Regions from separate parts of the Cohnella sp. GCM10012308 genome, predicted to be linked through region 2. Evidence: riboswitches for the same ligand, from Rfam matches in the RefSeq annotation. Region 2 holds a riboswitch; each other region holds the start of a gene.
The links. A riboswitch is a leader RNA that binds a small molecule or an ion and turns the genes downstream of it on or off. The one in region 2 is predicted to bind cyclic di-AMP.
Positions count from the first base shown of each region.

Region 1: another riboswitch for cyclic di-AMP. It lies ahead of ACFOTD_RS05535 (C40 family peptidase); the one in region 2 lies ahead of ACFOTD_RS11770 (APC family permease).
Region 3: another riboswitch for cyclic di-AMP. It lies ahead of ACFOTD_RS10815 (KamA family radical SAM protein); the one in region 2 lies ahead of ACFOTD_RS11770 (APC family permease).

Region 1 covers NZ_JBHRYU010000003.1:33,206-35,465, forward strand. The annotation lists gene ACFOTD_RS05530 (hypothetical protein) at 1-231, shown strand, start outside; cyclic di-AMP (ydaO/yuaA leader) riboswitch at 567-710, shown strand; gene ACFOTD_RS05535 (C40 family peptidase) at 716-1,183, shown strand; gene ACFOTD_RS05540 (hypothetical protein) at 1,366-2,260, opposite strand, start outside.
Region 2 covers NZ_JBHRYU010000008.1:23,383-25,642, forward strand. The annotation lists gene ACFOTD_RS11765 (M4 family metallopeptidase) at 1-315, shown strand, start outside; cyclic di-AMP (ydaO/yuaA leader) riboswitch at 580-736, shown strand; gene ACFOTD_RS11770 (APC family permease) at 837-2,260, shown strand, end outside.
Region 3 covers NZ_JBHRYU010000007.1:52,819-55,078, forward strand. The annotation lists gene ACFOTD_RS10810 (serine hydroxymethyltransferase) at 1-510, shown strand, start outside; cyclic di-AMP (ydaO/yuaA leader) riboswitch at 618-763, shown strand; gene ACFOTD_RS10815 (KamA family radical SAM protein) at 927-2,000, shown strand; gene ACFOTD_RS10820 (PspA/IM30 family protein) at 2,173-2,260, shown strand, end outside.

The sequences.
Region 1 (2,260 bases), on a different contig from region 2:
CCTTGGCAGGGCGCGCTTCGCTCGATAAGCCGCCTGCTCCCCCTGCTCGGCGTAACCCTTTTGCTGCCGCTGCTCTCCCTGCTCGGTTCCGCCGCCGTATCCGGCGCCACGCTGATCTGGACGGGCTTGCTCGCGATCGCGCTGAACCAGGCGTTCCACTTCGTCCGGTCGATGATCGCGCTCTGGACGGCGGCCTGCCAGCATCGCTTGTGGCAGCGCGAACAGGCTTAAAATAACGCTTATAAACAGAAAAAGACGGCGCGCCGTTCATCGGATGATGAGCGGCGCGCCGTCTCTTTTTTTTTGCAGGCTATTAATATCGGTCGAGAGGGCGGCATAGACTACGTTCATACTCTTGCGACTGCAGCCTTGTCGAAGACTTGCGTCCTCTTAATCTTTCTCATTTATTCATAGGCTTGGCCTTTCGCGGGCGCAAACCCCGCATCCCTTGCTGTGATTGGGTTATGAGACTTCGCCAGCATATTCCTTTTGATTTGGGACATTAAGGATTTCTAATCTTGAAGGAGCAGGAGTTGGGGCCTAAAAATCGAATTTCTAAAGCTAAGGTGCGAAAACTGCCGAATTCCCGCGCACTGGGAAACGGGGGAACCAGTCTTTACCGGGTGAATTGGCTTTGCCTCGCGCAGAAGCCATAGGGAACCTTCAACCGAACCCTCCAGCTAACCTCGTAGGCACTTGGAAGGAGCTTCTTGTTTTGCGCAAAGTTACTGTACTTCTACTTGCTTTAACCTGCCTCCTGGCTTTCCAGTTGGGCAGCGCGTCCGCAGCTTCCAAGCTCGACTCGACCGTCTCCAAGCTGATCGGCATCGACTACGATTACGGCGGCACGACGACTAGCGGCTTCGATTGCTCCGGATTCACGGCTTATGTTTTCAAGAAGTTCGACGTCAAGCTGCCTCACTCGTCCAAAGGCCAATTCGCCATGGGCGACAAGGTCGCTCGCGACGATCTTCGTCCGGGAGATCTCGTATTCTTTAATACGAGCGGCGAAGGCGTGTCCCACGTAGGCATCTATGTCGGCGACAACAAATTTGCGCACTCGGCTTCCAAGGGTGTTACGATCTCGGATCTGGATGAAAAGTATTACGCGAAGCGCTATGTCGGCGCTCGCCGTGTAATGGACTCCGACACTTACACGTCCGTGGCAATCGATCACGTGTAAACTCGGCTGAAGTGGAATGGCTTAGGCAAAGACCCGCCCCAAAGCGGGTCTTTGCTGCTGCTTGGAGTGAATGGAGAGGTTACTTAGGTTGTACCCCCCCGTAAAGATTTCGAAACAGGCTTTGCGTAAAAAGTTGCACGAAAAACGGGCTTTGGCGTCGTATGCCAAAGCCCGTTTTTTCGTCATTTTTTCCAGGGGAATTCCGCGCCGAGCCGTTCGGCTTCCTCCGGCTTCACCCGGCCGCCGTAGCGCGCTCTGCCATACAGCTCGCCGAGCTGACGGGACGCGCTCGCCAGCCAACCTCGGGATGCCGTTTCCGGCGTACGGGCCCGGGGCGCTTCGTTTTGAACGCGCCACGCCTCGATCGCCCGGAGCGTCTCCGACGGCGTAAGCGATTCGCGGTGCGCGTATCCTTCTTTGACCGCATCGGCGATGAGCGCGGCATATAGACTTCTGACCTTGTCCTCCGCCGACATCGCCGTCCACTCCTCGCGCCCGAGCGCGCGTTTCGCTTTCGACCGATTCCGCGAGAACAGTCTGCCCAGCAGCTTTTCTCCTTGGAGCAGGCTCTCTCGTTCTTCGGTGTAACCGAGATCCGCCTCGGCCGCGCGCCGCCCCGCGAGCAGCCTGCCGTACCACGCTTTCAGACGATCGGAGATGCGCCGCCACCAGACGGCGCTGAGCAAATATCGCCGCGCCAGACGATAAACGACGGCAAGCGCCAGCAGCGCGAGTACGACATACAGCGCATACTCGAGCCATACCCACAGCCGTCCGGTGCCTCCCTCCTGCGGCGGGAACGCCGGCGGCTGCGCGGACTGCACGGGTTCGGGCGTCTGTTCGGGGGCAGGTTCGCCCGCCGGGACGCGCGAGACCAACCAGCGGATGAGCCGAAGGACCTGCGGCCAGATCGGAAGTCCCGCAAACGGGAGAAAGACGAGCGCGACGACGATGCCCCACAACGCGAGGTACCGCTTGCCCGCGGCGGCAAGCCGTCTCGTGACGAGACCGGCATGAAGACCGGCTTCGGCCAGCGACTTCGACTGCTGAAAATATAGCGCCGCCGCCAGCCAGGCG
Region 2 (2,260 bases):
GGGCTGATCTCGGGCTACGGCAACGGGAGCTTCGGTCCGGGCGGCGTCATCAAACGCCAGGAGATGGCGGTCATGCTGGGCAGAGCGATCGCTTATGCGGGCGGATTGCCGAAAATGGCGGGGCAGGCAGGCTCCGGCGCTTCTGTCGATGCGGCGAAGATTCCTGCCTGGGCCGCCGCCGACGCGCAGGCACTGCTCGCTGCCGGCATCATGCTGAGCAGGGCGGACGGCTCATTCGCGCCTGCCGCGCCGGTCACCAGGGCCGAAGCCACCGTATCGCTCATGCGCATGCTGGAGAAGCTGCAGCTCATTTAAAATGGATGCATAGAAATAAGCCTCGTCCTCGCTTTTAACGGGAGGCGGGGTTATTTTTTTGATTCGCTTTTAAAATGCTCGGGCATCCGGAGACGGCAGAAACCTCAATAAATCGCGCGCGAATGTGCGCGGCCGCGATAATGCAAGAGCCGCATGAATGTAACCGTTCTCTTAGCATGCTAACCGCCCGCCGTGCTGTTTCATCCCCTTCGGCGGCAGTTTACATGGAGATGGAACGTAACGTATGATTCATTTCGTGATTCAACATCCTAATCGCTGAATCCCGCAGATGCGGGAACGGGGGAACCAACCGGGCGCCGCACATGCGTCCAGGGGTGAATCGCTTGGCTATGCCAGGCGTAGGGCTGCTTGCCGAGTCCGAATCCGACAGCTAACCTCGCAAGCGTCCGGAAGAGGAGCCTGCGCCGCTATTCGCTTAAGAATAAGCTGCGGGAGATCCTTTCCTGCGGCTTTTTTTTGATGCCCGTCAGCGGTGCCGGCACAACAAAGGAGATAACCCCATGGTCAGCAAAGTTAAACGGCTTCTGATCGGCCGGCCGATGAAAAGCGCGGAGATCGAGGGCGCCAAGCTTGGCAAATTCAAGGCGCTAGCCGTCTTGTCGTCCGATGCGCTGTCTTCCGTGGCGTACGGCACGGAGCAGATTCTGATCGTCCTCATGGCGGCAGGCTTCGCGGCCGTCTGGTATTCGGTGCCGATCTCGCTGGCGGTGCTCGGCCTTTTATTTATTCTCATCCTGTCTTATCGCCAGACCATCTATGCCTATCCGGCCGGCGGCGGCGCCTACATCGTGGCCAAGGACAATCTCGGCGTCTCGACGGGACTTCTGGCCGGCGGCTCGCTGCTGGTCGACTATATATTGACCGTCGCGGTCAGCTCGTCCGCCGGGACGGACGCGATCACGTCGGCTTTTCCTTCGCTGCACGAACACCGCGTCCTGATCGCGCTCGTCATCATCCTCATTCTGACCGTCATGAACCTCCGCGGCTTGACCGAGTCCGCCTCCGTGCTCGCGACGCCGATCTACTTATTCGTCGTAGCGATCTTCGTGCTCATCGCTGTCGGCATCGTCAAGTACGCAACGGGAGGCGCGCCCGCTCACGTGCCGGAGTTCGGCGCCGCCGTGTCTAACGTCAGCCTCTTCCTGCTCCTCAAGGCATTCAGCTCGGGCTGCTCCGCGCTCACGGGCGTCGAAGCGGTGTCCAACGCCATTCCCAACTTCAAAAAGCCGGCCGAGCGCAACGCCGCCGCCACGCTGATCATGATGGGCACGATTCTGGGCGCGATGTTTATCGGCATCAGCCTGCTCGCTTATTGGTACGGCGTGGCGCCGGACGAGAAGCAGACGGTCGTCTCGCAAATCGCCGAATCGACCTTCGGGCGGGGCACGGTCTACTACGTGATCCAGGCGCTAACCGCGCTGATTCTCGTGCTGGCTGCGAATACGGCGTATTCCGCGTTCCCGCTGCTGGCGTTCATGCTGGCCAAGGACAAATACATGCCGCACGCCTTCATGGTTCGCGGCGATCGGCTCGGTTACTCCAACGGCATCATTTTTCTCGGCGTCTTCTCTGCGCTGCTGGTCATTATTTTCCACGGCAACACCGAGAACCTGATCCCGCTGTACGCGGTCGGCGTCTTCATCCCGTTCACGCTGTCGCAGCTCGGCATGATGGTGCGCTGGATCCGGCTCCGCCCGCAAGGCTGGGTGACGCGTCTGATCGTCAATACGATCGGCATGCTGACGACGCTGAGCATTACGCTCATCTTCATTTTCACCAAGTTCACGCATGTGTGGATGGTGTTCGTGTTCCTGCCGGTCGTCATGTGGACGTTCTTCGCCATCGCGCGCCACTACCGGAATACCGCCGACGAGCTGCGCATCGACCCGGCCAAGGAGAAGCCGTGCATCAAGGGCAGCACGAT
Region 3 (2,260 bases), on a different contig from region 2:
GACAAGGCGGTATTCCCCGGCACGCAGGGCGGCCCGCTCATGCACACGATCGCGGCCAAAGCCGTTGCGCTCGGCGAAGCATTGCAGCCGTCCTTCAAGGACTACGCGGCTAACGTCGTGACCAACGCCAAGGCGCTTGCCGAGACGCTGACCGCAGAGGGCATCAACCTCGTCTCCGGCGGCACGGACAACCACTTGATGCTCGTAGACACCCGCAGCCTGAACATCACGGGCAAGGATGCCGAGCACCTGCTCGACTCCGTGGGCATCACCGTCAACAAGAACGCGATTCCGTTCGATCCGACGAGCCCGTTCATCACGAGCGGCATCCGTATCGGCACGCCGGCCGTTACTTCGCGCGGCATGGACGCCGCGGCGATGAAGAAGGTCGGCCAGGCCATCGCCATCACGCTGAAGAACGCCAAGGACGAGACCAAGCTTGAAGAAGCGCGCAAGCTGGTGCGAGAGCTCTCCTCGCAATATCCGCTGTATCAAGGTCTTGAATACTAAGACCAGGCTCGCCGGCGTATCCTAAAAACAGGTACAGGCGCCCAATTTTGACCTTTCGAGGCCGAATCGGGCGCCATTTGTTTGACGATTCGGGACATTCGGTATAAACTAAGTGTACGCTTAATTCCCGGTATCGGCCGGGAAACGGGGGAACCAAGTCTTTATGGGGCGAATTGAAGCCATTGCAGGCTTCATAGGGTACCATCTTACCCGAGTCCGTCAGCTAACCTCGTAGGCAGTGGATGGGTCACATCTAATTTATTGAAGCTTGAATGACCCTCGCCGGGTCTTTTGGCGTCTCTACAAGACCCCTCTGTCTGGCTAAGCGTATTGCGCGCGCCTGTTGCAGAAGGGTCTTTTCTGTCCTTCGAGGCGTGTCGACTTTAGACCGGGAGAAGGAGGAATTCACGTTGGCCATGCCGGAATTCGCCAGAAACATGGACCAAGACGCTGCCGCTCCTTTCTGCATGAACACGAATACGTATTATCATAGCCTCATCGACTGGGGCGACGCTAACGATCCGCTCCGCAAGCTGCTGTCTCCATCTTTGCCGGCGTCCGGCGGCCAAGGGATCTGGGGCGCCTCCGACGACGAAGCCGAATATCTGGCCCAAGGTTACCGCCATAAGTTCCGGACGTCCGCTTTCCTGATGCTTCCTGAGACGGAGGCTGAAGAGGGCGTGTCGCCGGCGCTCGCATACGTGGCGGCCCATCCTGAGATCCGCCAGGTGATACTGGCGGGCGGCGACTGCTTCGGCCTTCCCACGCTCAAGCTGCGGAATCTACTCCAGAGCCTGCGGGCCATCCCGCACGTCGGAATTATCAGGCTCAGCACGCGCATGCCGATCATGGAACCGATGCGCATTTCGGACGACCTGGGTTTGCTGCGCCTAATCCGCGAATTTTCAACGCCTTCCAAGCCGCTTTATCTGATGGCGCACATTCATCATCCGCGGGAGATGACGGACCAAGCGATTCGCGCGTTCCGCTCGCTCCGCGACGCCGGGGCCGTCATCGTGAACCGGACGCCGATCCTTGGCGGGATCAACGACGCGCCGGAGCTGCTGGGCGAGCTGCTGGAGCGCCTCGAGCTGGCCGGCGTGACGCCGTATTACTTTTTCGTCGACCGTCCGAGCGAGGCGAACGGGGAATTCTCGGTACCGCTATCCAGAGCGTACCGTCTGGTCGAAGAAGCCAAGCTGACGACGGCGGGACTCGGGCGGCGGGCGCGTCTTGCGGTCAACCACGACTCGGGCTTCGTCGAAGTGCTGGCCGTCGAGGGCGGCAAGGCCTATCTGAAGTTTCACGCTTCGCCCGACGACGACGCGGGCAAGTTCATCACGGCGGACTGCCCCGACGACGCGATGTGGCTGACCGAGCTGCCGGGCAGCGAATCGAGGATCGGGTCGCTGACGATCGACTATACGGACTCCGAGGATTACGGTCTCCGCACTTCTTACGTCAAGCGGCCGTATCAGATCGGAGACTGATCTGTCGCGCTTATTCGACATACATCCGGCTTTGCCTTTCGAGGCAGGCCGGATGTATATTTATTTTGACGGATAGTTGGGCGTCTACGGGGAAATGTTGAAACGGTCGGCCTGCATCCGCGTACTACAATACATAGCCGCGAACAAGCGGACAAGAGGAGGATTCGTGTAAATGTCTATTTTCAAACGATTGCGCGATCTCACGCTGTCTAACGTATATGCCTTAATTGAGAAGGCGGAAGACCCGGTCAAGATGACCG